Regions from separate parts of the Caulobacter sp. GW821-FHT05F04 genome, predicted to be linked through region 1. Evidence: riboswitches for the same ligand, from Rfam matches in the RefSeq annotation. Region 1 holds a riboswitch; the other holds the start of a gene.
The links. A riboswitch is a leader RNA that binds a small molecule or an ion and turns the genes downstream of it on or off. The one in region 1 is predicted to bind glycine.
Positions count from the first base shown of each region.

Region 2: it holds a riboswitch for glycine, as region 1 does, so the genes downstream of both, AC07R7_RS11245 (TonB-dependent receptor domain-containing protein) here and gcvT (glycine cleavage system aminomethyltransferase GcvT) in region 1, are expected to answer to the same signal.

Region 1 covers NZ_JBWKSF010000002.1:156,722-171,923, forward strand. Annotated here, with positions in the region: gene argS (arginine--tRNA ligase) at 1-813, shown strand, start outside; gene AC07R7_RS05250 (zinc-dependent metalloprotease) at 896-3,394, shown strand; glycine riboswitch at 3,443-3,533, shown strand; gene gcvT (glycine cleavage system aminomethyltransferase GcvT) at 3,698-4,810, shown strand; gene gcvH (glycine cleavage system protein GcvH) at 4,826-5,191, shown strand; gene gcvPA (aminomethyl-transferring glycine dehydrogenase subunit GcvPA) at 5,262-6,608, shown strand; gene gcvPB (aminomethyl-transferring glycine dehydrogenase subunit GcvPB) at 6,605-8,182, shown strand; gene AC07R7_RS05275 (hypothetical protein) at 8,316-8,735, shown strand; gene AC07R7_RS05280 (hypothetical protein) at 8,732-9,175, shown strand; gene AC07R7_RS05285 (hypothetical protein) at 9,275-9,931, shown strand; gene AC07R7_RS05290 (methyl-accepting chemotaxis protein) at 10,139-11,929, opposite strand; gene AC07R7_RS05295 (F0F1 ATP synthase subunit B) at 12,212-12,721, opposite strand; gene AC07R7_RS05300 (F0F1 ATP synthase subunit B family protein) at 12,734-13,267, opposite strand; gene AC07R7_RS05305 (F0F1 ATP synthase subunit C) at 13,393-13,617, opposite strand; gene AC07R7_RS05310 (F0F1 ATP synthase subunit A) at 13,665-14,426, opposite strand; gene AC07R7_RS05315 (AtpZ/AtpI family protein) at 14,432-14,812, opposite strand; gene AC07R7_RS05320 (DUF6481 family protein) at 15,173-15,202, shown strand, end outside.
Region 2 covers NZ_JBWKSF010000003.1:530,915-546,116, reverse strand. Annotated here, with positions in the region: gene AC07R7_RS11280 (NCS2 family permease) at 1-472, shown strand, start outside; gene AC07R7_RS11275 (adenosine deaminase family protein) at 486-2,084, opposite strand; gene AC07R7_RS11270 (TonB-dependent receptor) at 2,151-5,393, opposite strand; gene AC07R7_RS11265 (hypothetical protein) at 5,603-6,655, opposite strand; gene AC07R7_RS11260 (MBL fold metallo-hydrolase) at 6,967-7,929, shown strand; gene AC07R7_RS11255 (amidohydrolase family protein) at 8,429-9,403, opposite strand; gene AC07R7_RS11250 (S9 family peptidase) at 9,461-11,413, opposite strand; gene AC07R7_RS11245 (TonB-dependent receptor domain-containing protein) at 11,498-14,212, opposite strand; glycine riboswitch at 14,343-14,434, opposite strand; glycine riboswitch at 14,438-14,526, opposite strand; gene AC07R7_RS11240 (ABC transporter substrate-binding protein) at 14,792-15,202, opposite strand, start outside.

The sequences.
Region 1 (15,202 bases):
TCGGAAGGCTCGGCCATGTACGGCACGACCGACCTGGCGACGATCCTGGACCGCCGCAAGTCGTTCGACCCCCACCTGATCCTCTACTGCGTGGACCAGCGCCAGGCCCTGCATTTCGAGACCGTGTTCCGCGCCGCCTACCTGGCCGGCTACGCCGCCGAGGGCTCGCTGGAGCACATCGGCTTCGGCACCATGAACGGTGCGGACGGCAAGCCCTTCAAGACCCGCGCCGGCGGCGTCCTGAAGCTGCACGACCTGATCGAGATGGCCCGCGAAAAGGCCCGCGAGCGCCTGCGCGAAGCCGGCCTCGGCGCCGAGCTGACCGAAGAGCAGTTCGAGGACACCGCCCACAAGGTCGGCGTCGCGGCCCTGAAGTTCGCCGACCTGCAGAACTTCCGCGGCACCTCCTACGTCTTCGACCTCGACCGCTTCACCAGCTTCGAGGGCAAGACCGGTCCGTACCTGCTGTACCAGTCGGTGCGTATCAAGAGCGTGCTGCGCCGCGCCGCCGAGGCCGGCGCCGTCGCCGGTCGCATCGTGATCCGCGAGCCTGCCGAACGGGACCTGGCCATGCTGCTGGACGCCTTCGAGGGCGCCCTTCAGGAGGCCTATGACAAGAAAGCCCCCAACTTCGTGGCCGAGCATGCCTACAAGCTGGCTCAGTCGTTCTCGAAGTTCTACGCGGCCTGCCCGATCGTCAGCGCCGACACCGAGGAACTGCGCGCCTCGCGCCTGAGCCTGGCCGAGACCACCCTGCGCCAATTGGTGCTGGCCCTCGACCTGCTCGGCATCGAAGCGCCGGAACGGATGTAGGGTTCGAGCCCCTCGCGGCGGTTGCAATCGCCGCGAGGGCGCACGACAGTCCCGGCCGCACTTGCGTGTGTCGGGAGGGGTTATGAACAAGTCCGTGGTCGCCATGTTGATGGCGAGCGCCTGCGTCAGCGCGATCGCCGCGCCGGCCTTCGCCGAGAAGGCCAAGCCCAAAACCGACAAGTACGCCGACGCCACCGCCGGCCTCGAACGCAAGGACGGCCTCCTGCCGGTGTTCGTCGACAAGAAGGACGGCAAGATCCTGGTGCTGCTGCCCAAGCCGGGCGCGGACGGGATCGCGGGGCGCTATATCTACCAGACCTATCTGCGGTCGGGTCTGGGCTCGAACCCGACGGGTCTGGACCGCTCGGCGCCGGGCGACACCCAGATCATCGCCTTCCACCGCGTGGGCGGCAAGGTCATCGCCCAGTTCGAGAACTGGGGCTTCTCGGCCGCGCGGGGTTCGGTCGACGAGCAGAAGGCGGTGGCCGACTCGTTCCCGGTCTCCAGCGTCTGGTCGAACGCCATCGAGGCTGAAAGTCCGGACGGGGGCCTTCTGGTCGATGTGACCAGCTTCCTCACCCGTGACGCCCAGGGCGTCGCCAAGACGCTGAAGCGCGGCAAGCAGGGCGACTTCCGTCTGAACGACGGCCTGTCCTACGCCGACACCGGCGCGGTGAACGTCTTCCCGCTGAACGTCGAGCTGGAGGCGGTCGAGACCTTTGTCGGCGACGATCCGGGTTCGGAGGTTCGCGGCATCGTCCCCGACCCGCGCAACGTGACCCTGGCCCTGCACCACTCGTTCGTGGCCCTGCCCGAGCCGGGCTATCAGCCGCGCCAGAACGATCCGCGCGTGGGCGTGATCGACCACACCGTGGCCGACTATTCCGCGCCGCTGGGCGAGCCGCTGGTCTATCGGCTGGTCCATCGCTTCCGGCTGGAGAAGACCGATCCGACCGCCGCCCGCTCGCCGGTCAAGAAGCCGATCGTGTTCTATGTCGACCGCGCGGCGCCCGAGCCGGTGCGCTCGGCGCTGATCGAGGGCGGCCGCTGGTGGAACCAGGCCTTCGAGGCCGCCGGTTTCATCGACGCCTTCAAGGTCGAGCTGCTGCCCGAGGGCGTCAGCCCGCTGGACGCTCGCTACAGCGTCGTCAACTGGGTGCACCGCCAGACGCGCGGCTGGTCGTATGGCCACGCGGTGGTCGACCCGCGCACGGGGGAGATCATTAAGGGCGACGTGCTGCTGGGCTCGCAGCGCGTCCGCCAGGACCGGCTGATCTTCGAGGGACTGGAAGGCGCGGCGGCCACTGGCAAGGGCGGCCCCAACGATCCGATCGAGATCTCGCTGGCCCGCATCCGCCAGCTGTCGCCGCACGAGATCGGCCACTCGATCGGCCTGCAGCACAACTTCGCCGCCAGCACCTATGGCGACCGCGCCTCGGTGATGGACTATCCGGCCCCGAGGATCGCCATCAAGGGCGGCCAGCTGGACTTCTCCGACGCCTATGGGCGCGGGATCGGCGCCTGGGACAAGTTCGTGATCGACTGGCTGTATGGCGTCGCCCCGGCCGGCGTCGACGAGAAGGCCTGGCTGAAGGCCAAGGCCGACAAGAGCCAGGCCGACGGCCTGCGCTATGTCTCCGACGACGATGCGCGCGGGCAGGACACGCCGCATCCGGTCGGCGCGGTCTGGGACAACGGTTCCGACCCCGTCGTCGAGCTCGACCATCTGATGGCCGTGCGCAAGATCGCGCTGGACCGTTTCGGCCTGGCCAACCTGCCCAAGGGCGGGTCGGTGGCCGATCTGCGCCGCGTGATCGTGCCGATCTACATCTTCCATCGCTATCAGGTCGACGCGACGGCCAAGCTGGTCGGCGGCGTCGACTTCACCTACGCCGCCGAGGGCGATGGCCGGGAGGCCAGCAAGATCGTTCCGCCCGCCCGCCAGGCCGCCGCCATCGACGCGCTGCTGAGGACGCTGGCGCCCGCCGCGCTGGACCTCTCCGACAAGACCCTGGATGTCCTGACCTCGGGCCAGTCGCAGGGCGCCGACAAGGCCAATGATGTCGAGACCTTCGGCCAGGGGCCGGTCTTCGACCTCCCCGCGACCGCCGACGTCGCCGCCGACCTCGTCTGGGGCGACCTGTTCGCGCCGGCGCGCCTGAACCGTCTCATGGAGGCCAAGCGCCGCGATCCGGCCCAGCCGGGTGTCGAGGGGCTGTTGGACAAGGCCCTGGCCTTCGCCGCCTTCGATGGCAAGGCGACGGGCCGCCAAGCCGAGCTGGCGCGTCGCGTCCGCCAGAGGATGGTGGTCAACCTGGCCAACGCCTTGGGCGACAAGGACCTGTCCCCGACCGCGGCCACCGTGATCCGCGCGCGTCTGGCCGACTGGGGCAAGGGCCTCAAGGCCGTGACCGCAAGCGACGCCGCCGACCGCGCCCAGGCTCGCGCCCTGGCTGGTGTCGTCACCGATGAAAGCGGCGACCGCCTGGCCGGGCTGATCGAGGAAGGCAAGGCCAAGGTCGTCATCCCGCCCGGCCCGCCGATCGGCGAGGACGACTGGTTTGGGGGCATCGGCCTCTGACGTGGCAGGCCGTGCTTGACTCGCACGGCCGCCTCCCGCATCACCCCGAAGACCCTCGCGGGAGACATCGGGATTCGCTCCCGAGGCCGAAGGCGCAACCGCCCCGGAAACGCTCAGGCAAAAGGACCGCGCGGGTTTAGGAACGCTGGAAAGAGGCCTCCCGAAAGGGCGGCTCGCCGAAGGAGCAAGGCCAAACCCGTCCGGCAGAGGGGCGAGGCCGGAATCTCTCAGGTCCAAGGGACAGCGGGGGCGACTTGCCGGCGGACGCCGGTCCCGTCGCCGACCCCGCTTGGAGCCTGTCCAGTGTCCGATCAAGACCTCAAGAAGACCCCGTTGTACGAGGCCCACGTGGCGCTTGGCGCGCGCATGGTGCCGTTCGCCGGCTACTCGATGCCGGTGCAGTACAAGGACGGGGTGCTGAAGGAGCACCTCTGGACCCGCGAGCACGCCGGCCTGTTCGACGTCTCGCACATGGGCCAGGCGCGCCTGCGCGGTAAGAACCCGGCCAAGAGCTTCGAGAAGGTGGTCTCGGCCGACTACCAGGGCCTGAAGGCCGGCAAGCAACGCTATGGCGTGCTGCTGAACGCCGAGGGCGGGATCATCGACGACCTGATGACGGCGCGCCCCGACAACGACGGCCTGTTCGTGGTGGTCAATGGCGCCTGTAAGGACAACGACTACAAGATCATCGCCGAGGCCCTGGCCGGCGAGGCCACGGTGACCCGCCTGGAGGACCGCGCGCTGCTGGCGCTGCAAGGTCCGCAGGCCGCCGCCGTCCTGGCCGCTCATGTTCCGGAAGCCGCCGGCATGGTGTTCATGGACACGCTGGCCCTGACCGCCTTCGGCGTCGACGCGATCATCTCTCGCTCGGGCTATACGGGCGAGGACGGCTACGAGATCTCGGTCCCGGCCGACGCCGCCGAGCGCATCTGGAACACCCTGCTGGCCGACGAGCGCGTCAAGCCGATCGGCCTGGGCGCGCGCGACAGCCTGCGCCTGGAAGCGGGCCTGCCGCTGTACGGCCATGACCTGGACGAGACGGTCTCGCCAATCGAGGCCGGTCTGAACTTCGCGGTCGGCAAGTCGCGCCGCGAGGCTGGCGACTATCTGGGCGCGGCCCGGATCGCCAAGGAACTGGCCGGCGAGCTGTCGCGCGTCCGCGTCAATCTGAAGGTGCTGGAAGGCGCGCCGGCCCGCGAAGGCGCCGAGATCGCCGACGAAGCGGGCAATGTCATCGGCAAGGTGACCAGCGGCGGCTTCGCCCCCAGCCTGGGCTTCCCCATCGCCATCGGTTTCGCCCCGCCGGCCTATGCGGCCGTGGGGACGAAGCTCAAGGTCATCGTTCGTGGAAAGGCCGCCGCCGCTGAAGTGGTCGCCACCCCGTTCGTCGCCAACCGTTACGTCCGCAAACTCTAATCAAGGGCCCAGGCAATGCGTTTCACCAAAGATCATGAATGGGTCATCGTCCAGGGCGACGTGGCCACCGTCGGGATCACCGCCTACGCCGCCGAGCAGCTGGGCGACGTGGTGTTCGTCGAGACGCCCGAGGCCGGCAAGGTCGTCAAGCAGGGCGAGCAACTGGCCGTCGTCGAAAGCGTCAAGGCCGCCTCCGACGTCTACGCCCCGGTGTCGGGCGAGGTCGTCGAAGGCAATGCCGAGCTGGGCGATGCGCCGGAAACCGTCAACGCCCTGCCGGAAAGCGGCGGCTGGTTCGCCAAGATCAAGCTGAGCAACCCGGCCGAGGTCGACGCCCTGATGGACCGCGACGCGTACGAAGCGTTCCTGAGCACGCTCTAGCTCCACCGCCGTAGACACCCCCCATCCCCGCCCCTTCCCCCATTGAGGGGGAAGGGAGAAGGACCGAAAGATGCGTTACCTCCCCCTGACCCCCGAAGACCGCGTCGAGATGCTCGGCGCGATCGGCGTCAAGTCGATCGACGACCTGTTCATCGACGTGCCGGCCTCGGCCCAGCGTTCCGGAACCGTCGACCTGCCGCTGCACGCCGGCGAGATCGAGGTCGAGCGCGAGATGGCCGGCCTGGCTCGTCGCAACCGCTCGGCGGGGGAGGGACCGTTCTTCTGCGGGGCCGGCGCCTATCGCCACCACGTGCCCGCCACGGTCGACCACATCATCCAGCGGTCGGAATTCCTGACCAGCTACACGCCCTATCAGCCGGAAATCGCCCAGGGCACGTTGCAGGTGCTGTTCGAATTCCAGAGCCAGGTCGCGGCCCTGACCGGCATGGAGGTGGCCAACGCTTCGCTCTATGACGGTTCGACCGGCGCGGCCGAGGCGGTGATGATGGCCCAGCGCGTCACCCGCCGGAACAAGGCGGTGATGTCGGGCGGTGTCCATCCGCACTATGTCGAGACCATCGAGACCCTGGCCCACGCGGCCGGCGTCATGACTCAGGCGATGGCTCCGGCCATCGACGCCGAGGACGCCGTGATCGCCGCCATCGACGCCGACACCGCCTGCGTCGTCGTCCAGACCCCGAACGTGTTCGGCACGGTCACCGACGTGACCCGGATCGCCGAGGCCGTCCAGGCGGCCGGCGCGCTGCTGATCGTGGTGACCACCGAGGCGGTCTCGTATGGCCTGCTGAAGTCGCCCGGCGAGATGGGCGCCGACATCGCCGTGGCCGAGGGCCAGTCGATCGGCAACGGCCTGAACTTCGGCGGCCCCTATGTCGGCCTCTTCGCCTGCAAGGAGAAGTTCGTCCGCCAGATGCCGGGCCGCCTGTGCGGCGAGACCGTCGACGCCGATGGCAAGCGCGGTTTCGTTCTGACCCTGTCGACCCGCGAGCAACATATCCGCCGCGACAAGGCCACTTCGAACATCTGCACCAACAGCGGTCTCTGCGCCCTGGCCTTCTCGATCCACATGAGCCTGCTGGGCGAGACTGGCCTGCGCCAGCTTGCCGCCCTGAACCACCAGAAGGCGGTCGCCCTGCGCGACGCCCTGAAGGCCGTGCCGGGCGTCGAGATTCTGACCCCGCGCTTTTTCAACGAGTTCGCGATCAAGCTGCCGAAGGATGCGGCCGAGGTCGTCGAGACCCTGGCCGGCCATGGCGTCATCGCCGGCGTGCCGTTCTCGCGCCTCGACGCGGACGCGGGCCTGAACGACGTGCTGCTGGTCGCGGCCACCGAGACCACGCTCGATATCGACATCCCCTTCTTCGCCAAGATCCTCACCAAGGCGGTGGCCCAATGAGCATGAACAACGTCGGCCGCCCCACGCGTCCCGAAACCGCGAACGACGCCGCCACCGGCCACGAGACCCTGACCGGCGGTCGTGGTCTCCTTCAGGACGAGGCCCTGATCTTCGAACTGGACGGCTGGAACAAGACCGGCGTCGACCTGCCGGAAGCCGCCGCCCCGTCGAGCGACCTGGCCGGCCTGCTGCGCGCCGAGCCCATCGGCCTGCCGGGCCTGTCGGAGCCCGAAGCCGTCCGCCACTACGTGCGCCTTTCCCAGAAGAACCATGCCATCGACCTGGCGCTGTATCCGCTGGGCTCGTGCACGATGAAGCACAACCCGCGCCTGAACGAGAAGATGGCGCGGCTGCCGGGCTTCTCGGACATTCACCCGCTGCAGCCGCAGTCGACCGTGCAGGGCGCCCTGCAGCTGATGGACCGTCTGGCCCACTGGCTGAAGACCCTGACCGGCATGCCGGCCGTGGCCCTGACGCCGAAGGCCGGCGCCCACGGCGAGATGTGCGGCATGCTGGCCATCCGCGCGGCCCACGAAGCCAACGGTCAGGGCCACCGCAAGACGGTGCTGGCTCCGACCAGCGCCCACGGCACCAACCCGGCCACGGCGGCCTTCGTCGGCTACACTGTCGTCGAGATCGCCCAGACGGAAGACGGCCGGGTGGACATGGCGGACCTGGAGTCCAAGCTCGGCGACCACGTCGCGGCGATCATGGTCACCAACCCCAATACCTGCGGCCTGTTCGAGCGCGACGTCGTCGAGATCGCCCGGCTGACCCACGCGGCCGGAGCCTACTTCTATTGCGACGGCGCTAATTTCAACGCCATCGTCGGCCGGGTTCGTCCTGGCGACCTGGGCGTCGACGCCATGCACATCAACCTGCACAAGACCTTCTCGACGCCCCACGGCGGCGGCGGTCCGGGCGCTGGTCCTGTGGTGCTGTCGGAGGCTTTGGCGCCCTTCGCGCCGACGCCCTGGCTGGTCCACGGCCACGACGGCTTCACCCTGGTCGAGCACGCCGGCGAAGAGGGGGCCAAGACCGCCCTTGGCCGCATGAGCGCCTTCCACGGCCAGATGGGCATGTATGTCCGCGCCTACGCCTACATGCTCAGCCACGGGGCCGACGGCCTGCGGCAGGTGGCCGAGGACGCCGTTCTCAACGCCAACTACATCAAGGCCCGCCTGAAGGACGTGATGAGCCCGGCCTTCCCGGATGGTCCGTGCATGCACGAGGCCCTGTTCGACGACAGCTGGCTGGAAGGCACCGGGGTGACCACGCTCGACTTCGCCAAGGCGATGATCGACGAAGGCTTCCACCCGATGACCATGTACTTCCCGCTGGTCGTCCACGGCGCCATGCTGATCGAGCCGACCGAAACCGAGAGCAAGCAGGAGCTGGATCGCTTCATCGAGGCGCTTCGCCTGCTCGCCGGCGCGGCCAAGGCGGGCGATACGGAGCGCTTCAAGGGCGCGCCGTTCCACGCTCCGCTCCGCCGCCTCGATGAGACCCTGGCGGCCCGCAAGCCCCGGTTGAGGTGGAAACCTGTGGCCGCGGCGCCACTAGCCGCTGAATAGCAAATTCCATACCCCCCTTGCGACGGCAGGGCGCCTTTACGGCGCCCTGTTGTCTCCACATATCGGGGGGGCGCATCCGGGCTGACTGGCTTTTCCAGGGAGCAAGCGGCGCGCAAGCCCGTTTCGTCCTCCCATGACTGCTTTCGCACTCACCATGCCGCGCGCCCAACGCACCGCCGATGACCTCGCCCGCGAGCTCGTCGCGCGTTTTCTGCGCGTCATTCTGGTGACACTGGGTATGCTGCTGGTCATCGGCGGCATACTGATCGCGCCGCTGCCCGGCCCCATGGGGCTGCCGCTGACCGTGGTCGGCCTGATGCTGGTGCTGCGCAATTCGTTCAAGGCCCGCAAGCAGTTCGTCCGCTTCCAGCACGCCCACCCCAAGCTGATCTTCCCGCTGCGCCGCCTGCTGCGCCGCGAGCCGGAAGTCGTGCTGGTGGCCTGGCAGCAGGCCCTGCGCGTCGAGCGCCTGATCGTGCCGCGCAGGTGGCGGGTGGCCGTTCGCTGGCGCAAGTCCCTCAAGCAGCGCGCCGTGAAGCGCAGCCAAAGGTGAGCGCGGTCGCCACGATTGACGATATTAAGCACAAGGTCCGCCGCCGCGCGCGGCTGGCCCTGCTGCTGCGCGAGTCCGCCGCCCGCACTTTCCGCTGGATCGCCATCGGCTTCGGCACGCTGGTGATCCTGGCCGGAGCGGTGCTGACGCCGCTGCCGGGGCACCTGGGCCTGCCGCTGCTGGTCATCGGGCTGATGATCGTGCTGCGCTACTCGTTCGCCGCGCGAAAGACCTTCATCCGCTGGCAGAAGCGCCACCCCAAGCTGGTCTTCCCGATCCGCCGCCTGATGCGCCGCGAGCCCGAAGTGCTGCTGGTCGTCTGGCAGCAGATGCTCCGTACCGAGAAGATGGTCCTGCGCCGCGCCCGCTGGCGCCTGCTGAAGAAGACCCGCAAGCGCGTGAAGAAGTACGTCGCGCGGAAGATGGCGAAGACGGCCTAGGGACGGGCGTCGGCTTTCGGGCCAAGTTGGACGTTGGAGCGAGGCCGGCCTCATCCTATTTGCTTGCTATGGTGGGCTCCGCCTCAACATAGTCTTGGCATGACCGACGCGCACACGTTGAACATCGCCGCCCACGTCTCGACCGGGGCGCTGGCCCTGCTCATCGGTCTCATACCGTTGTTCTGCCGCAAAGGCGGTCCGCTGCATCGCTGGTCGGGGCGCGCCACCGCGGGATTGGGTCTTGTGGTCCTGTCCAGCGCGGTGCTGGCGGTGATCCTGTTTCGACCGCCGGCGCCGCTGGTCGCCGCGACCCTCACGGCCGGGTATCAGTATCTCAGCGGCTTGCGGACCTTGTCGCTCAACCGGCGCGGGCCACGCCTGCCGGACACCCTGCTGTCGACCCTGGGCGTGGGGATGGCTCTGCTCGTGGCTTTCCAGATGGGGCGAGGCACGGCGTCCTGGACCCCGGCCATTGGCTACACGACCATCGGCTATCTGCTGACGATGACGGCCTATGATCTAAGCCGGTCGCTGTGGGTCGGGGCCTGGTATCGCTGGGTCCGTCCTCTGGATCACGGCGTGAAGATGATCGGCTTCTACTTCGCCATGCTTTCAGCCGGGGTGGGCAATCTGCTGGCCGAGTGGCAGCCGCTGAGCCAGGTTCTGCCATCCGCTGTCGGTATGGCGATGATGATCGGCTTCGTCATCTGGTACGGCCTGCATCCCATCCGCCCCGGCGCTGAAAGCCGGGCCTGACGTCCGTTTTTCACGCCAGGACCGACACTTCGTCCGAAAGCGTGATCCGAGGTCCGGTATCCGGCCGGTGCCGATAGCTGTTCCCCACCCGCGCCGGATCTTGGCGTTGCTGATGAATGGCGCTCGCTTCTGGGCAAAGGCGGCCTTGGAAGATCCGCCCGTCGGCGCCTTTCATCTCGGGGCCAGGCTGCCGCGCGGAGGGGGGTTCTAAGCCGCTAAGCGCGCGGCGTCGGCGTCGATTGTGAAGTGCCCCACGCGGCGTGTCAGTTCATGCGCCTCGTCGGCCAGCGAGCGGCTGGCGGCGGTTGATTCCTCGACCATCGCGGCGTTCTGTTGGGTGACTTGATCCATCTGGTTGACGGCAATATTGACCTCGCCCAATCCCTGCGACTGCTCCTGAGCCGCGGCGGCGATCTGCTCCATGACCTGGGCCGATTGTCGGACGCCCCCGACGATGCGCTGGAGCGCCTCGCCCGTCTGGTTGACGAGCAGCACGCCGTTCTCCACATGACCGGAACTGGCCAGCATCAGGCCCTTGATCGCTCTGGCCGCTTCTGCGGAGCGCTGGGCCAGGGCCCGCACTTCCTGCGCGACGACGGCGAAGCCACGTCCGGCGTCACCGGCCCGAGCCGCCTCCACCCCAGCGTTCAGGGCTAAGAGATTGGTCTGGAAGGCGATCTCGTCGATGACGCTGAGGATTTGCTCGATTTCGTGCGACGACTTTTCGATGGCGCTCATGGCGATCACCGCCTCGGCGACGATCGCGCCGCCGCGCTCGGCGTCGTCGCGCGCGGTCTGGACCTGAGTCCTGGCCGAGGCGGCGCCGTCGGCCGAGCGGCGGACCGTCGCCAGCAGTTCTTCAAGCGCGGCGGCGGTTTCTTCGATGCTCGCGGCCTGGCGTTCGGTGCGCTGGGCCAGCTGATCGGCGGCCTTGCTGATCTCCGACGAGCCGCCAAGGATGCTACGCGCGCCGCCGTCGATGGCCGCCATGGCGATGTTGAGGTGCTGAATGGCGGCGTTGAAATCCTCCTTCAATTTGGCGGCGGTGGCGGGAAATCCGGTCTGGATCTGATAGGTGAGGTCGCCAGCCGCGAGGCGATCCAGCGCCACGCCCAAATGTTCCACCACGATGGCCTGTTCGCGGGCGTGGGCGGCGCGCTCGGCGTCATGGATCACGCGGTCGCGTTCGGCCGCCTGGCGCTGATCCTCCGCCCTATGCTCCACCTTCAGCTTGTCGATCGCCGATTGCTTGAAGGCCAGCACCGCATCGGCCATTTGCCCGATCTCATCGCTTCGTCCGACCGCGGGCACTTCGACGGTGTTGTCGCCGGCCGCCAGGCTCCGCATCGTGGCGGTCATATCGCGGACAGGGTTGGCGATCGCCCGGGTTAGAAGCCAACCCATGGCGCAGGCAAGGCCGATCGTCAGCACGCCGACAACGCCCAGGCCGATTTCAGCCCAACGATATAGCGCCGACAGCGAGGCCTCGCGCTGTTTCCGCGCGGCCTCGGAGTGTTCGGCGATCTCCTTGCCAACCTTGCGGACGGCGGTGAGACGTCCTGCGGTCAGCAATGATGCGCGGGCGGCCTCTAGTTTTGTCGGATCTCCGCCCTGGGCGATCTGGAGATCGGTCTGGCCCGAGAAGGTTTGAACGGCCGAGGCGAAGCGCGTCAGACGGTCCTTGTCGCCGTCGTCGGTGGGCTCGGCGAGAAGGACATCGAGAGCCGCCGCATAGTCGGCCTTGAAGCCGTTGTAGCGCTTGAGGAATGACGGATCGTTGGTCGCCAGATAGCCGCGGACGGCGTTCTGTTGTTCGACAAGGGCGTCGTTGGCTTTGGCCATCAGGCTGTCGCGCGTCAGGTCGCGGTGATCCTCGGCCGCCCTGGCCTTGATGGTTTGCTCGCCGGTCAGGACCAGAACGCACACCAAAGCCACCAAGGTCACCAGCACGGTGAAGGCCGCCACGAGCTTGTGGGCGATCTTTAGGGAGCCAAACATGTCGAACCTCGCTGATCAACGGCGATAGTGCTCATGGACGGCGTTAACGGAGACCTCGGCTTGGGCTGTCCGCGTCAGTTAGCCGCGTGTGCTTAAGGTCCGCGTCCTTGAAAATCCCTATGCCTGCTTCGTGATGCGAGACGGAGCTTTCGCGGGACCGGGAGTGAAGCCGGCTTCCCCCTCTCCTCAAACGCCTGCCGGGTCCGCTTTCGAAGGCGCCCAGAAGAAAGGGCGCGGACCTTGCGATCCGCGCCCTCTTGTCTTGTCCGATGTCGCTAGCCGCTATTGCAGCTTGGCGCCCATCTGGCGGATCGCGGCGTCGACCAGGCCGTCGTTGGTCGAACCGGCGAGGCGGGCGGCCAGGACGGTCTCGGCGGCTTGCGCGGCCAGATCGACCGCGGCGGCCTTCACGTCGGCGGCGGCTTGCGCCTCGGCCTGGGCGATCTTGCGTTCGGCCATTTCGGCGCGGCGCTTGATCTGCTCCTCGAGCTTTTCCTTGGCTTCCTCGGCCATCCGCTTGGCGTCGGCCTTGGCGGCGTCCATCATCGCGACGGCTTGGCGTTCGGCTTCCTCGCGCTGGGCCTTGACGTCCGCGAGCAGGGCCTGGGCCTCTTCACGCAGGTGCTGGGCTTCGTCGAGCTCGGCCTTGATCTTGGCGGCGTAGCCGTCCAGGGCGCCGAACAGCGCGCCCGGCAGGACCTTCAGATAGACCAGCAGGCCGAAGAAGATCACCAGGGCGACCAGAACCCAGAATTCGGGGTTCGAGAGGCTGAACAGGGATTCGTGTTCCATCGTCAGCGCTCCTTAGGCCAGGGCCGACTTCAGCTCGGCGGCGGTGGCCACCTTGCCGGTCAGCTTCTCGACGATCGCGCCGGCCGTCTCCTGAGCCACTTCGCGGACATGGCTCATGGCCGTGTCGCGGGCGGCCTGGATCGAAGCCTCGGCCGCGGCCAGCTTCTCGGCCAGGACGGCCTCTTCCTTGGCCTGACGCTCGGCGGCTTCGGCCGAAGCCTTGGCCTTGGCGTCCGCCGCGGTCTTCTGGGCCTTGGCGCGCGCCTCGGCCACTTCGGCGGCGGCCGCGCGGGCCTGGGCTTCCGCCTCGTCCTTCAGGCGACGGGCGTCGGCGATGTCGCCGGCGATCTTGGCGCCGCGCTCGTCGATCGCGCCGCTGACGCGGGGCAGCAGGCCCTTCGACAGCACCGCGTAGAGGACGGCGAAGATGAGCAGCAGCCAGACGATCTGACCACCCCAGTGCTCGAACTGCAGCTGCGGAAGGCCGCCGCTTTCGTGCTTGGGGGCTTCAGTCGTCTCGACCGTGCCGTGATGTTCCGTCGCCATGGGCGAAGGCGCCTCTCAGCTAGTGCGCTTGGAGCGGACCGTGATCCGGCCCGCTCCAGGAAGCGCGAGAAAACAAAAGCATGGAGCGCGTCGCTTCCGTTGAAGCGCCGCGCTCCAGGGTCGGATTACGAGAACAGGATCAGGAAGGCGATGACCAGGGCGAAGATGCCCAGGGCTTCCGTCAGGGCCATGCCCAGGAACAGCATCGGGCGCTCTTGAGCGGCGGCCGTCGGGTTGCGCAGGGCGCCTTGGAAGTAGTTGCCGAACATCACGCCCAGGCCAACGCCCGCGCCGATCATGCCGAGCATGGCCAGGCCAGCGCCGATGTACTTAGCTGCAGCAGCGTCCATGATAGAGACTCCTTGGAAGGGTATTTGTTGGAAAGACTAAAGGTTGATCAGTGGCTGTCGAGGTGCACGACGTCGTTGATGTAGACGCAGGCGAGCACCGCGAACACGAAGGCCTGCAGGAAGGCCACCATGAACTCGAGGGCCGTCAGGGCGACGACCGAGGTCAAGGCCAGGGCCGAACCGGCCCAGCCCAGGGCGCCGAGACCGCCCAGGGCGATCACGAAGCCGGCGAAGATCTTCAGCACCACGTGGCCGCCCAGCATGTTGCCGAACAGACGAAGGCCCAGGGTGATGGGGCGGATCAGGAACGACAGGATCTCGATCGGCACCAGCAGGAAATACAGCGGCCACGGCACGCCCGACGGGGCGAACAGCTTGAAGAACTTCAGGCCGTTCTTGGCGAAGCCGACGGCGACCACGGTCAGGATGACCATCAGGCCCAGCGTCAGGGTCACGGCCAGCTGCGACGTGGCGGTGAACACCAGGAACATGCCCTGAATGTTCATGAACAGCACGAAGGCGAACAGCGTGAAGATGAAGGGCAGGAACTTCTTGCCGTCGTGGCCGATGATCGACTCCGCGAGCCCGTCGACCAGTCCGTAGAGCATCTCGCCCACCGACTGTAGGCGGCCCGGGATGACGGCCTTGCGCGCCGCCAGGCTGTAGAACGTGATGACCAGCAGCGCCGCCAGCATCATCGCGAACACCGAGTTCGTGATCGACAGGTCGATAGCGCCGAGGCCGGGAACGGTCACGGTGGGCAGTTCCACGATCTTCTGGATCTGGAACTGGTGCATCGGATCGGCCATCGGCCCTAGTCTCTCTTCTGCTTGGGGGCGGTTGACCCGCCTCCCGTGTCTCCGCCGGCATTCCCTTGAGGGGACGGCGCCGACGCCTGCGCGCTCATTTTCGTCGCCTTGCGGACGACGGAGAAAATCGAGAGCCCCAAGCCGATCAGCAGACCGCCGACCATGCCCCAGGGGCTCGTGTGGACATAATGGTCGAGCAACCAGCCGAAGCCGAGACCCACCAGTACGCCCCCGATCAGATCCGCCAGGAGGCGATAGCCGTCCTGGTTGGCCTTCTCGGACGCGGCTTTCGCCGGCTTTTCTGCCGCCTTCCTCGCCTCAAATGCGTCGAGCCGAGCGTCGAGGCTTACCAGAGCCTTGTCGTTCGGTTCGTCGGCCTTGGGCATGGGAGCGGCAGGTCCGAAAACGCCGCGGGCGCGCCAAAACAAGGCGCATTTCCGGCCGGCTTGATCGGCGCGGAACCTATAGACCTCGCCGCAGTGCGTCAAGGTAAGCGCTTCGCGGGCCAAGTTACGGGAATACTTAAGGATTTCGCCTTTGGCTTAAAGGGAAGGCAAAACCATCCCGCTTTTCATTCGATTGGCCGTTCGTTCGCGCCCCTACCGGAGGCGGGAACGGCTTCCTACATCACACGCGTTCTTTCGGCGCCACACCCCATAGGCAAGGTGCGGCGCGGCCCAATCACGCATTGATTTTTTCGTCGATCTGGGTTTTAGAGCCGCCGCCTCCAAACAATACGAAGATTCATGTCGCACCTGAAGAACACCGGATTCGCC
Region 2 (15,202 bases), on a different contig from region 1:
CGGCCTGAACCGCATCCTGACCACCGACTCGGTGGCCACCATGGTCGGGGCCGTGGTCGGCACCAGCACCGTGACCAGCTATGTCGAGAGCGCGGCCGGCGTGCAGGCCGGCGGTCGCACGGGCCTGGCCTCGGTGGTGACCGGCATCCTGTTCCTGCTGGCGGTGTTCGTGGCGCCCTATGCCCAACTGGTCCCCGCGGCGGCGACCGCCCCCGCCCTGATCATCGTCGGCGGGCTGATGATGGCGCCCCTGGCCGAGGTTGACTGGGACGACGCCTACACCGCCGTGCCGGCCTTCCTGACGCTGATCATCATTCCCCTCACCTTCTCGATCGCCAACGGCCTGGCGTTCGGCGTCACGATCTTCGCGGCGCTGAAGATCGTGCGCGGCCAGGCCCGACGCGGCGACTGGCTGCTGTTCGTGCTCGCGGGCCTGTTCGTCGCCCGCTTCGTCTGGATGACGGCGGGCTGAAACAGGACAGGCTCTACGGGGCGAGCTTCGGGACGATGGCCTTCATCTGGGTCTCGAAGGTGTCGAAGGCCCGCTCCAGACGCCACTGATCGCGCGCCTTGGGGCTGGTCTTCAGCACCGCCGCGCAGGGTCTAGACGGCGTCGGGCCGCTGGCCTCGGCGCAGGGACCATCCCACAGGCTCGCGCCTTGCAGGAACGCGTAGGTCAGGCTGTCGCGCGACATCTGTTTCAGCTGACCGTAGCGCACGCCCTGTTCCAGCACCGCGCGCATGTATTCGTGAGTCAGATCGCTTCGCGAGACGCCCAGGTCATCCGTCGACAGGGTCACGGGCACACCGGCCGCCAGATACAGCGGCAGCGGATGGTCCTTGCCTTTCACGCCCAGGATGACGTCGTTGCTGGTCAGGTTGATCTCGACGGCGATCTTGTCGCGAGCCATGCGCGCCAGCAGCTTTTCGGCGTCATCCTCGTAGGCGATGTCGACCCCGTGGCCGATGCGGCGGGCCCCGGCCACCTCGACCGCCTCGGCGATATGGAAGCGCAGGTCGCGCGGCGGCGTCAGGCCCATGGCCAGCTCGCCCGCGTGGAGGGTCAGGGGCACGTCGGGATACAGCGTCTTGAAGAAGGCGAAGAGGCGCATGTGCAGCCGGTAGTCGCGCAGCGACACCGGCCCGTCCTCGGGCTCCAGGATATTGATCCCGACATAGCGCGGATCGGCCTTCACCAGGGCGAAGGCGGCGGCCATCTGGCCGAACACCACCTCGGGCGGGCGTTGGCGCGAGATCGACAGCAGATAGCGCAGCGTCACATCGCAGGCCGGCTCGGGCTTGGCGGTCCCACAGCGATTGAGGGCGGCGATGGCCTTGTCATTGGCGTCGGCCCCGGCGATCGCCGCCGGCATGGCCTTGGCGATGGCCGGCTTCAGCTGGTCGAGACGGGCCTGAAGGATCCTGGCGTCCAGGCGCTGGGGCGGCGAGCCGTCGGCCGTCGGGACCCAGGGATCGGACCACGGGATGGCGGCCGAAGCCTCGATCACCCCGCGCGAGGCGCTCGAGCCGGCCATCAGCTCCAGATACAGGGTGTTGTCGAGCGCGGCCTGGCGTAGAGCCTCGGCCTGGATCCGCACGCCGCGGTCCTCGCCGCCGCCCCGTCCCGAGCGACCAAAGGTGCGGAAGAAACGACGATGGCCGGAGATTTCCGGATCGCCTACTCCCTGCTCGAAGCGGCGGGTGGAGAGCGCATCGACGATGTCGCTGTAGAGGTCGGGGTCACGCTCGGGCAGTCCCTTCAGCGGGACTCGATCGGCATTGGCCTCGCCAGCGCAGGGAGCCGATACCAGGGACTGGGTCGACGTGGAGAAACAGCCATCGGCCGCCGCGGCCCAGGCGATGAAGTCCTCGGCATAGGTGCCCCCGCCCGCGTGGTTGTGCAGGTCCGCGCCCTTGGGCAGCTTGGTCAACAGAATGCGCAGCAACGGTGGCGACGTCGCCGCCTTGGCGAACAGGGCGTCCAGTTCGGCGTCCGCGGGCGTTCCCGCCATGGCCGGACAGGCCAAGGTCAGACAGCTGGCGGCGAACAGGGCCGCAACGCCCCTCATGGATGCGGACATCATGCGCTGCCCCCTAATATGGAATCGGCCTCGGCGCGAACGCCGAGGCCAAAGCTTAAGCGGTAAAAACTAGAACTCGAAGCGGGCCCCCAGGCGGACCCGCCAGACGCCCAGCTGGGCGTTCGGCTGCAGGGTCGGCTTGGTGAAGGCGGTGTAGGAATACTGATTGCAGCTCGAGCCGGCCTGCTGAGCGCAGGCGACGTTCACCACCGAGGTCAGCGGGTTGTAGGTCCGGTAGGAGCCCCAGTCGCTGTTGATCAGGTTCAGCAGGTTCTCGACGTCGCCGAACAGCTTGAACCGAGCCGAGCCGAGGAACGGCGCGGGCACCTCCTGTTCGACGTGCAGGTCGACCTTGAAGTAGTCCGGGGACTTTTCGGTGTTCTTGCCAATCACGCCTTGGCTCAGGTCGTTGGCCCGCACGAAGTCGCGGAACGCCTCGTAGACCGCCGTCGAGGCATAGCTGACCTTGGAGTCGGCGGTGATGCTCGACACATCCGGCACATACAGCAGGTAGCGGTTGGAGCCGCCGGTCGTGCCGAACAGGGTCGAGCGGCTGTTGGACAAGGTGGTGTTCATCGTCAGGCTGTAGGGCGAGCCCGAGCGCAGTTCCCCGAACAGGTTGAAGCTGGTCTTGTAGTCGCCGAAGAAGGCGTGGGCGTAGTCGATGTTGAACTTCCAGTTGTCCCGCACCTCGTAGCTGGACCGGCCATACGCCGGCTGGTTCGGATCGACCATCGGCTGGCCGCCATAGGTGCCGCTGGCCGTCGAACCGCCCGAGGCGTAGCTGCCCATGTCCGACAGCGACTTCACGTTGGAGTAGGTATAGCTGACGCCGGTATCCAGGCCGAAATCGAAGGACTTGCTGGCCCGGGCGACGGCGATGACCGACTTGCCCTTGTCGGTGCTCAGCATGGCCAGGTCGCTGTTGGCCGTATTGGTGTAGGTGTCGGCATAGATCGCGCGACCGTCGGGCGCCGTCCCGACCTTGGTCAGGCGCAGGTCGGTATAGTAGGCGGCGGAGTCCGCGCGCCCATAGAACAGGTCCGCGCCGAAACGCCAGCCGTCACCCAGTCGCTCGCCCAGATCGGCCACGTAGTCGACCGACAGGTTGGTCTTCCACTGCGCCGGCAGCTTGAAGGTCGGCAGGATGAACGAAGTCGGCGAGGCCCCGAGGGCGGAGGTGTTGGTCTGCAGGTAGCTGGACACCAGCGGGTCGATCTTGTTGCCCTGGACATTGTTCAGGGCCGCCGCGCAGATCGCCGCGGCGTTGGCCACCGTCGCTGGGATGGTGCAGCCCGTACCGCCGACGGCGCGGCCGATCGTGACCGTGTTGGTGAACACCCCGGCGTTCGAGAAGCTGTTGCCGACGAAGACGTCTGGCGCGCCGCCGTTGAACAGGCCCACGCCCGTGCGCACCGTCAGGCGATCGGTCGGCCGCCAGGTCAGGCCGACGCGCGGCTGGACAACCAGGTTGCCGTCGATATTGGCGTTGTTGGCGAAGCCGTAGCGATTGACGAAGGACGTCTTGAGCGGCGCCTTATCCTGCATCTTGTAGCCGTCGAAACGGACGCCGGCGGTGACGTTCAGCTCCGGCGTGATGTCCCAGCTGTCCTGCGCCCCGAAGGTCAGCTGATCATAGTCGAAGCTGGCGCTGGCGTCCGACAGCTTGCCCGTGATCGAGTACTGGTACAGAAGCTGGCCGGCCTGGCGGGCCTGGAAGTCCGCCAGGGAGTCGAAATAGTAGGTGCCCAGCGAGTTGGCCACGAAGGTGTTGCTGATCTTCAGCCGGCTGTAGGACGCGTGCAGCTTGAAGGCGTGGTCGCCGAGATTGTAGCGGGCGACGAATTCGGCGCCGTACTGCTTTTGCCCGACGACGTCGGCCTGGCTGAAGGCTTCGGTGCCGAAGACCAGTCGCGGCGTCCCCGTCTGGGTGCACTGGTTCAGCGAACCGACGGCGACCGGGTCGAGGCAGACGGTGATATCGCTATAGCCTGGCGAGCCGAACGAGATCGGGACCTTCATCGAGTCGCGATAGTTGACCCGCAGCTCCGTGCTGAAGGCGTTGGTCCAGCGGGAGTTCAGCTGCAGGACGTGGGTCTCGACCTTTTCCGGCTCATGGGTGGCGTAGGAGCCCAGACCCAGGCCCGGCGAGGTGATCGACGAGGTGCCGCCGCTCAGCGCGACCGTCTCACCCTTGTTCTGGATGGTCGAATAGGACAGGCGCTGGTTGTCGTTGATGTTCCAGTCGAGCTTCAGCGTCCATTTCTTGTCCTTTTCAGGACGGCTGGTGAGCACGCCGAGCGTGTCGTAGCCGTAGACTGACTTGGCGATCGAGGTGACCTGATCGACCTGGGCCTGGGTCAGGTTCGGAATGGCGTTGCCCGAACCGGGCGGGCCAAAGACCGACGGGACGGTCTCATCGAGCTTCTCGTAGGCGAACGCGAAGAACAGCTTGTCCTTGATGATCGGCCCCGAGATGAAGGCGTTGCGCGTCTTGGAGGTCATCTCCTGCGAGAAGCTGCTGCCCTTGGACTTCGTGCCCATCAGGCTGTCGTCCGAATAGGTATAGCCGGCGGCGCCGGTGAACTTGTTGCCCCCCGAGCGCAGAACGACGTTGATCGAGCCGCCCTGGAAATCCCCTTCGGAGATGTCATAGGGCGCGATCTTGACCGACAGCTGCTCGATCGCGTCCAAGGGGATCGGGCCGCGCGCGCTGGGCAGGCCGCCCTGGTTCAGGCCGAAGTTGTCCGAGAAGCGCACGCCGTCGACCGAGAAGCGATTGGTCCGGCCGTTCTGGCCCGCGATCGAGACGCCACGGGTGCTGGGATTGAACGAAGCGAACGGATCGCGACGGGCGATGTCGCGGATATCGCGAGACACCGAGGCTACGCTGGCGATGCTGTCGCGATCGAACACCGTGACCAGCGGGCCGCTCTTTTCCCCCCGCGTGGCGGTCACCACCAGGGCGTCGACCTGCGTGTCGCCCACGGCGATCGGCAGGACATAAGGCTGACCAACGCTCAGGAAGAGATTCCGCGAGGTCACCGGCGGGAAGCCCGGCGCGGTCACCGTCACGGTGTAGGGGCCGCCTGGACGCAGGCCGGTCAGGTTGAAGGCGCCGGCGCTGTTGGTGGTGGCGTTCGCGGTCGTGCCCGAGGGCTCGTGCACGGCGCTGACGCTGGCGTTGACGGCGGCCGCGCCGCTGGCGGTCACCGAGCCCCGGATCGAGGAGGTGGTCTCCTGGGCGACGACCGTCGTTCCGGTGGCCGCCAAGGCGAGCGCGATGGCGCTCGCGGCATAAAGATGTCGCATTTGGGTCCCCTTGAGATGGTGGGCCACGGTCCCCCCGAGCCACACCGAACTGAAGTCGTTACGCCCGCCGCGCCTATGGCCGCGCCTACGCGCCAATGCGCGCGGCGAGCCGTGAAGCGGAGTTTGCGGTGTTTCCCCCAACGGTCGGGACACTTGACGCGTCCTCGCGGCTGGACCGACCGCCAGGGCCGATCCGCCGTTTCAGGTCGTTACTTCCCGTCGCCGGGAATCTTGTCGCGATAGACGGCCCAGTTGCCCGAGAGCTCGTCGACGACCTTGCCGGCCACCACGAGGGCGGCGTAGGCGGCGGCGTCGCCGACCCCGGCGTAAGGCCGGTTCATGCTGTCGACCGGGCTCTCGCCCGGAGCCTGCTGCGAGTAGTTACTGGCGGTGCGCAGAACGACCAGCCGATCGTAGTCGGCCTTGCCGACCACGGTGAGCCGCCGCAGCGCGTTGGCGACGCCGGTGTCCTCCATGGCGGTCATCACGAACCGGCTCTTGCCGCCACTGAAGTCGGTGGCGAGCTTGGCGTAGCGCTTGGTCAGCATTTCGCCGTGCCAATAAGCCTGGCCGGAGATTTCGTCGCCGGTCAGCACGAAGGGCGGCTTGGAGCCGTTCGGATAGCCCGAGAAACGCGCCCGCGCCGTCTTCAGCGCGTCGGTGTCGGGAAGCTGAATGCCCTTCGTCAGCCCATAGGCCCAGTCACGCAGGCCGACGTTGAGCGGATAGTAGACGCTGCTGGGGCGGTCGGCGCGCGGCGGCTCGAACGGCGGATAGCCGCCCGTCCATTCCGGCGGGGCCTCGCGCGGATCGACCCACTTGCCGAAATCGACGTCGATGACGTTGCCGATCCACGCCGCCGACCCGGGCGAGGCCTCGTTCGGATTGACCCCGGCGATGGCCGCGATCACCCAGTAAGCCTTGGAAAGGTCGAAGCGCGGATCGGTCGCCAGGGCGAAGGTGGTGATGGCCGCATGGTTGGTGCCCACGCCGGTGCGGACGATCAGGACGCCCTTCGCCGGATCGTAACCCAGCGGCGCGACGCCGTTGGGGAAGTCCAGAGTCTGGGGCGCCTTGGCCATCCAGGCCTTGTCTTCCAGCGCATAGGCCGTGACGACGACGACTCGGATCGGGATGGGCGCGGTGACCGCGGACGCGGCGGGCGGCGAAACCGGCGCCTGCGCCAGGGCCGACGTCGCCGTCACTCCCGCGAAGGCCGCGGCCAAAAGGGATCGGCGTGTCCAGGCGGACAAGTTCAACATGATCGCAAATTCCCCCAACTCGGCCCTGTAACGCTACGCGAAGACCCCGGCGCCGCGGCGGATCGCCGGGGACGCTGAAACCCTTGTTCTGGTCGGATGCAATGGCGTCGGGCGCGCGCCGGTCAAGCGAGCGGGAGAGTGGAAATAAATTCTTACTTCATGTGACGCCGGACCGGGCAACCCTGCGCCCGCCCTGCTGCTTAGGGCAGCGCCAGGAGGCCGCTCGCCGGCGGCGACGCCGCCAGGCCCCATACGCCTGGCCATCCCGCTCCCGGCGCGACATGCTTCAGATCTTTTCGAGACTGGGCGTCATGCAAGGTCGAGGTTTTCCGCGAGCGCTTCTTCCGGCGCTTCTCCTGCTCTCGGCGGCCGCGCCGCCGCCGTCCGCCTTCGAGGTCGTCGCGCTAGGCGTCAACGGCGGCGTGGAAGAGCCGACGAGCGCCTACCATATCGTCGCCCATGGGAACCGGTCGGGCGTGATGTGCGACGTGGGCACGCTAGCTTCGGGCCTGGATCGGGCCGTGCGCAAGGGCCGCTACCCAGGGGCGGACTCGCGCGGACAGGTGATGGACTCCATCGCCGCCTACCTGATCACACACGCCCACCTCGACCATGTCGCGGGTCTTGTGCTGGCGTCTCCAGACGATACCCAGAAAGACATCATGGGCCTGCCGCAAGTGAACCAAGCGCTCGCGGATCACTATTTCAACTGGGTCGCATGGCCCAACATGGGCGACCGCGGCCCCCCGCCACACATCGGCAAATATCACTACAAGGACCTGGAACCCGGCGGGACGCCCACGCCGATCGCTGGAACAGGGATGACCGTCACGGCCTACCCGCTGTCGCACGGAGGGGTGACGTCGACCGCGTTCTTGCTCCGGAGCGGACCGGACGCCTTCCTCTGCCTGGGCGACACGGGTCCCGACGCGGTCGAACACGCGACGAACCTAGAAGATCTTTGGCGCGCCGTGGCCCCGTTGGTGCGGCAGGGGCGGCTGCGGGGAATGCTGATCGAGGTCTCGTACCCCGACCCGGTTCCAACCACCCGGCTCTACGGGCACCTGACCCCGATGTGGCTGAACACCGAGCTTGAGACGTTGCGCGGCATGACGCAGGACGACGCTCGCATGCGGGCGTTGCCGATACTGGTCACGCACATAAAGCCTTCGGGAGCGGCGCGATCGAGCCGTACATCGGTAGAGCGGCAACTCGAAAAGATCGGCTTCTTCAACTTCATGATCGCGGAGGAAGGGCGCAAATACGCTCTTTAGCCGCCGGATCACGCAGCCTTCGCGTCGACCATCTGTCCGAGGCCCTCGCCCGTCAGGCGTTCACCCGCCTCGCGAAAAAGGCCCGGCGCAAGCCGGGCCAGGTGATTGGATCTCTCAAAACCCGCGAAGGCATGAAGCCCTCACAGGCCTCCTTCTGAGAGCCCTCCGACCGTATCTGGAAGAAAATAAGTCGCGACCAAACCGCTGAGGTTGCCGTTCAATCATATTGCGCGAACGCGAGGCACGGGCTGAGTGACCGATTGACAGTCGAGCGTCGCGCGTCACGACAGGATCGGGCCGTATGACGTGCTCGACCGCGATCCGGCCGGAGCCAGGCTCATCGCCGCCGATGGCCCGCGGCGAATGTCGAATCGATCAACGACCAGCGCCGGCGACCTGCGCGGGCTTGAGGATATGGGTGAACGCAGAAACGAGGTTCGGCCGCTTCAAGAGCCAAGGCCCGAAATCATGTCTGTTCAGGCCGACATCAGCCACCGACCTAGTTGCCCGTAGAGCCAGCCAGCGTCTTCGCCCACGCCTCAGGCGACAGTTCTGGCCCCGCATAGGCGGTGGCGAAGTAGGTCTTGAGGTCACCGGCGAAGGGCCAGTCAGACCCGGCGACGAAACGATCCGGACCGATCCGGCGGATCAGGGCGGCCATCCGGGCGCGGTCCTCGGGCGTCGCATTGTCCTTGAAGACCTGGGCCAAGTCGAAGCGGACGTTGCGGACGCGACCCGGGTCCTTCTCGAATGTGTTGGCGAAGGCGCCCAGGGCGTTCAGCGTCGCAGCGTCGATCCCGCCCCAGCCCGCCGCGTGGGCGATGACCACGGGCCAGCCGCCGGCGGCCGGCAGCACCTGGTCGATGAAGGCTTCGACGTCCCGCGCGCCATAGTCGGCCGCGCTGGTGCGCATGTGGATCATGATCGTCCAGCCATTGGCCGCCGCGGCACGGAAGACCGCCGCCAGCTTGGCGACCTGCGCGGGGTCGCGCAGGTCCACGCCCGAGTTCGTGAGGTGCAGCTTCAGGCCGGTCACGGCGCGGTCGCCTTTCCAGTGGGCGATCTCCGTCAGAGCGTCGGGCGCCGTCGGATTGACGCTGACGAAGGCGGCGAAACGATCGGGCCGGCTCCGCGCCAGGGTGACCGTGAAATCATTGGCCTCGCGGACCACCCCGGCGGCGTCCTGCTGGGGCGGGCCCAGAGGGCTCTCGGCCAGATAGGCCGTCGACATCAGCCAACCCTGCCTGATCCCCGCGCCGTCCATCGCCTTCAGGGCGTCGGCGGCGGTCAGGGGCGCGGTGAAGCGCGGGTCGCACGGGCTCTTGCGCTTGGGGCTGGCGCAATAGGCCGGCAGGATCTTGAGGATCGCTGGCGAATGGACGTGCATGTGGTGGTCGATCGCCGGTCCCGCCCAGGCCCGGCCGGCCGAAAGCAGCAGCGCCAAGGCCGTCGCGCGACGCAAAAGGGTCGACAAGGTCCTACATCCTTCCAAGGAAAGGCGCGGAACCTCGGCTCCGCGCCCTCGCCCGTCCTACTGGCCCAGCAGGGTCTTTCGCCAGAACATGATGCTGGTCCAGAAGTAGTAGTCCTCGTTCTCCTTCTTGCGGAAAACGTGACCCTCGTTCTTGGCCAGCACGTGCCAGACCGAACCGCCGTTGGCGCGGACGGCCTTGATCATCTGGTCGGCCTCGGACGGCGGCACGCGCGGGTCGGTTCCGCCCGTGGCCACCAGCAGCGGCGTGGTGATCTTGTCGACGCTGGTCAGCGGCGAGATCTTCATCAGCTGTTCGCGCTGCTTGGGATCGCGCTCGTCGCCGTACTCCACCCGGCGCAGGTCGCGGCGATAGGCCTGGGTGTTCTCCAGGAAGGTGACGAAGTTGGAGATCGCCACGTAGCAGTTGGCGCCCTTCAGACGCGGGCTGTAGTGCGTGGCCGAGGCGTAGCACATGTAGCCGCCGTACGAGACGCCGTTGACGGCGAAGCGGCTGGCGTCCAGGGCCGGGTCCTTCTCCAGCGCGTCGAGGAAGGCGCCGATGTCCTTGACCGAGTCCTCGCGCTTGAACGGGCCGTTGTCGAGATTGACGAACCGCGCGCCATAGCCGGTCGAGCCGCGCACGTTCGGGAAGAACAGCGCGATGCCCAGCTCGTTCAGAAGATAGTTGTTCCCACCCAGGAAGTCGGGACGGGTCTGGCCTTCCGGACCGCCGTGGATGTCGACGATCAGCGGACGCTTGCCGGGGAACTTGGCCGGGTCGGGCTGATAGAGGAAGCCCGAGACCTTCTCGCCGTCGAAGCTGGCCACCTCGACCAGCTTGGGCTCGACGTTCAGGCTGGGATCCAGGCCGCCGGTCTCGCTGTGCGTCCACTGAGTGACGGCCAGGGTCTTGGGGTCGATCGAGAAGGCGTCGCCCGGCACCTTGGCCGAGGCCATGCTGAGACCGATCTCGCCCCACGGGGCGATATCGATCGCCGCGCCGATGCTGTAGGGGATCACGCCGGCCGGCAGGCCCGTCACCGGGCGCACGACGCCGGTGGCCAGATCCAGCACCCGCACGCGCGACACGCCGGCCTCGTTGATGGCGTAGACCGCGAACGAACCGTCCGGCGAGACGGCGAAGTCGCTGACGTCCCAGCGCGGTTCCTTGGAGACCGGGACAAAGCCGCCCTTGCCGTCCAGCTTGCCCAGGCGCTGGAAGTCCGAGTCCTTGCTCGAGGTCAGCCAGACCGAGCCGTCGCGGGCGTACTTCGGATCGACGTACGAGACCTTGGCCTTGGGATCGGTCAGGGGCTTCATCTTGCCGCTGGCCAGGTCCAGTTCGTAGACCATGGCCTCGTTGACCGACATGCGGTTCAGCACGAGCGCCTTGGCGCCGTCCGCCGAGAAGTCGGCGATGTTCCAGCCGCCGCCGGTGACCTGGGCGACCAGGCGGTCGGTCTTGGGGTCCTTCGGATCGACGACATAGAGGTCCATGTCCGCGCCGTTGCGGCGCGACGAGGCGTAGCCGACCCGCTTGCCGTCCGGCGACCAGGCCCCGAACCAGTTGCGGCTCTTGCCGTCGGTGATCAGGCGCGGACGGCCGGCCTCCAGCACGTAGAGCTGGTAGAACTCGTCGCCGCCCTTGTCCTTCTGGATCACCAGCGTCCCGCCCTTGGGCGACAGGGCGGCGGCCAGGATCGGCTCGTTCTCGAAGCTGATCTGGCGGCGGTCGCCCTCGGGCTTGGCCACGACGTGGACCTGATCGGAGCCGCCGAAGCGGGTCTTGATCAGCATCGAGCGGTCGGCGGCGTTCCAGCCCAGGAAGTTGGCGTGGCGCGCCTGCAGATACGGCGCGGCGGCCGCGACCAGCTCTTGCGGAATGGCCGGCGCGCCATCGACGACGATGGCGGCGGGCGGCGCGACGGTCTGGGCCGCCAAAGGCGTGGCCAGCGGAGTCGCGACGGCGGCGGCCAAAAGGGCCAGCGCCAAGGCTTGACGAGAGATCATCTGGAGAATGCCTCTGAAGAAAGGGGGAGCGCCGCCGGCGGGGGGAGCTAGGGGAAGCAACCGGCGGCGCGATGTCGGGCGGGCTTAGAAACGCATCCGCGCGCCGACGGTCACATAGCGACCGATCACGTCGTAGTAGGGCGAGTACAGCGACGAGACGGGCGGGTCCTTGTCGAAGAGATTGGTCGCGTTGGCGTAGAGCTCGACCTCATGGCCCATGACCTCGGGCAGCTTCGCCTGAACGCCCAGGTCGACATAGGTGTAGGCCTTGATGTGGCCGTTCACGAGGTCGACCGTTCGGTTGTACGTGCCCGGCGAGATGTAGCGCGCCCGCAGGTTGGCGCTGAACACCTTGCCCGACCAGTCGAGCGCCGCGGTCATCCGGCTCTTGGGCGTGCCCAGGCCGAACGAATAGCCTTGCGACTTGACGTACTCGATCTTGCTGACGCCGTCGTTGGTGGTCAGGCTGTTGACCCAGGTCATCAGCCAGCGGGCGCGGATGCGGCCGGGCGCGTCGGGGATCAGGCGGTCGAGATTGGTCGCGTACGAGATCTCGGCGTCGACGCCGTCGGTCTTGTAGTTGGCCAGGTTGACATAGGTAGAGACGATCCGCGAGATCCCGCCGGTGGCGTCGCGGGTGACCCGCGAACACATGTCGGCATTGCCGTTGGCGCAACGCGTGACGATGTCCTGCGCCGAGACCGTGGTGATCACGTTGTCGATGTCGATGTCGAAATAGTCGACCGAGATGTTGAAGCCCGGCAGGGCCGGCGGCGAATAGACGAAGCCGGTCGTGAAGGTCTTGGCCGTCTCGGGCGTCAGGTTCGCATTGCCGCCGCCATTGGTCAGCACGTAGACGCTGGAATTGGTCTTCGGGTCGACGATGGTGTTGTAGCCGGTCGTGCTGGTGGTGAAGAGTTCGTTCAGGTTGGCCGAGCGGATGTCGCGCGACTTGGTGATCCGTCCCCGGAAGCCCGGGAAGAACTCGTTGGTGGCGCCCAGCTTCCACGACCAGATCGAGCCGGTGGTGTTGTAGTCGGAGACGCGCGCGGCGGCGTTGATTTCAAGTTTGTTGAAGACGGGCACGTCGCGGACGACTGGCACCAGCACTTCGGCGAAGGCCTCCTTGACGCTGTAGTCGCCGGCCATGGCCGAGAAGCTGAAGGTGGTGAAGGCCTTGGCCGCGTCCAGGGCGCCGACCGTGCGATTGACCGACTCCTTGCGGGCCTCCGCGCCGACGGCGACCGAGACCGGGCCGGCAGGCAGGCTGAAGGGCTCGCCGCGCAAGCTGAAGCCGCCGACGTCCAGCTTGCTGGTCTCGCGCTGGCTGGGCGTACCGGTCACATAGTCCAGCGCCGCCTTCGAGGGCGCGCCCTGGCCGAACAGGTTGATCGGCACGCAGTTGGTCGAGGCGTTGGTCAGGGCGACCCGGCAGATCGGCTGGCCGGTGGTCGGGCTGATCACCGAGTCGACGGCGTTGGCGTAGTTCTGGGTCAGGAAGAACCCAGGGGTGTCGATATTGTTCTCGTTCTCGCCGTGGCTGTAGTAGGCGCTCCAGCGCCAGCCGTCGCCGAACGCGCCGTCGAACGCGATAGTCCCCTGGGTCGAGACGCGCTCGAAGTCGATCGTCGGATAGGCCTCGGTGTTGAAGCGGCCCATGGTGAACGAGGTCTGTCCCGCCGCCGCCAGGGCCGACTTCACCGCCGTCGGCAGATAGGCGTTGTCCGACTTGATCGTCAGGTTGCCGCGGTTGTGGTCCCCGAACCAGATGTAGTTGTTCCACATCCGTGAGCGGCGCAGCTCGGCCGTCATCTTGATCTTGTCGGTCAGGTCGTAGGTGACGCTGGCCATGGCGGCGTAGCGCTTCTGCGGCGTGACGAGGGGCGAGAGGTCGTCGTTCGAAGGGCCTTCGCCGCCGACCGAGTTGGTGCCGATCACCGTGCCGGCGTTGAAGGTGCGCAGGCTACCGTCGGGATTGAAGGCCTGGCCCTTCAGCACGCCCGACATGATCAGGCCGCCGTAGGCCGCGTTCGAGAAGCCGACGTTGGGGGCCAGGATGAAGCGGCCCGCGCCGTTCGACACCGTGGCCCAGCGGCCGATGTTCGGCCGGCTGTTCTTCGGGATGACCCCGTCATTGTCGATGTACTCGCCGCCGATCACGAAGTGGCCGCGGCCGTCGGCGAAGCTCTTGCCCGCCGCCGCCTCGAGGCGGACCTGCTTGGCGTCATGGTACGAGGACTCGCCCGCCTCCACGCCCAGCTTCAGGCCGGTGAACGTGCGGTCGATGCTGATGTTGACCACGCCGGCCACGGCGCCGGAGCCCCAGGCGGCCGAAGCGCCGCCGGTCACGACGTCGACGCCCTTGGTCAGGACGCTAGGGATCAGGTTCAGGTCATTGTCGCCCGAGAAGCGGCGGCCATCCAGCAGCACCAGGGTGCGGCTGATGCCGAGGCCGCGCAAGTCGACCGGGGCGTTGCCCGCGCCCGTGTTGGTGCCGGTGGTCTGGGCCGAGGTCGTGGCGCGGAACTGCGGCAGGTCGTTCAGGGCCGCGGCGATGTTCGGACGGGCGCCGACGCTCAGGTCCTGGGCGGTGACCCGCACCGTCGGGGTGGGCGCCTCGAAGCCGGCGCGGTCGATGCGCGAGGCCGTGACGATGATCTCACCGACGCTGGTGTCGTCGGTCTTGGCGGCGCCCTGGGCGGCGTCCTGGGCGAAGGCGGCGCCGTGCAGGGCCAGGACGGCGGGAACCAGGCTGCAACCCAGCAGCAGTCCCCGGCGAGTTTGGCGTGAAAGAGTCAAGGTAAGATCCCCTATGTTTCAGCAGTCGACAGTCGCTCTCTCCCGCGCGCCCGCTTGTTCGGTCGCGTCGGTCGCGGCGCTCGGAAAGACGTGCGCCTTCCCGGACTCCGCCAGGCGGTTCCTCTGCCCCCGCTGTCCCTTGGCCTGAGAGATTCAGACGCGGTCGCGCCCTTGCTCCTTCGGCGAGGCCGCTCACTTGTGGAGCGGTCCTGCTTTCCAGCGTCCTCGTGCTCTGCGGTCCCTGTTGCCTGAGCGTTTCCGGGGCGGTTGCGCCTTCGGCGTCGGGCTGACCCGATCTCTTCCGCGAGAGCCAGGCCAGTACGACCGGCTCGCCCCATCGCGTCAAAGCGTCGAAATCCGGTACAATGTTGCCCGGCGCGCGATGAGGACGAAAGGAATCCCCCTGAGCTCAACCGGTGGGCACGACGCGCGTTCGTCCGTCGCCGCGCGATCCGCGAAGGTGACAGGTCGGTGACAGCTTGGGCTCATCGAACACAGCGGCAAAAACCGCCAAGCTTTCGTGAAACTGTCCGAAAATGATGATTTTTCAGGCAGATTTTGATCTATATTTAGGCAACATCAACGGTCGCGGGCGGCTTTCCAGCGCGCCAGCAATTCGGCGCGCCGCCCCTGGTCGAAATTGGCCAGTAGGGCGGGACCGACACGGATCGGCCGGCCGGCCGCGCCCAGCGCCGGCGCGCCGCCGGCGGGACGGATCGGCGTCAACCTGGCCTGGGCCAGTCGCCTCTGCCCTTCGTCCGACATCAGATAGTCCAGAAACAGCCGGGCCGCCTTCGGATGCGGCGCCGAACGGGTGATGAAGGCCACGCGCGAGAGCGACAGGTGATAGTCGCTGGGCACGACATAGCCGATGTCGGCGTTGCGATGGCGCGCCCACCAGTCGGCGTAGAAGCCGTTCATGTCGTAGGCCAGATCGTGCGCGCCCGACAGGCTGGTCAGCAGCGGCGCGCCCGGGACGAACAGGCCCGG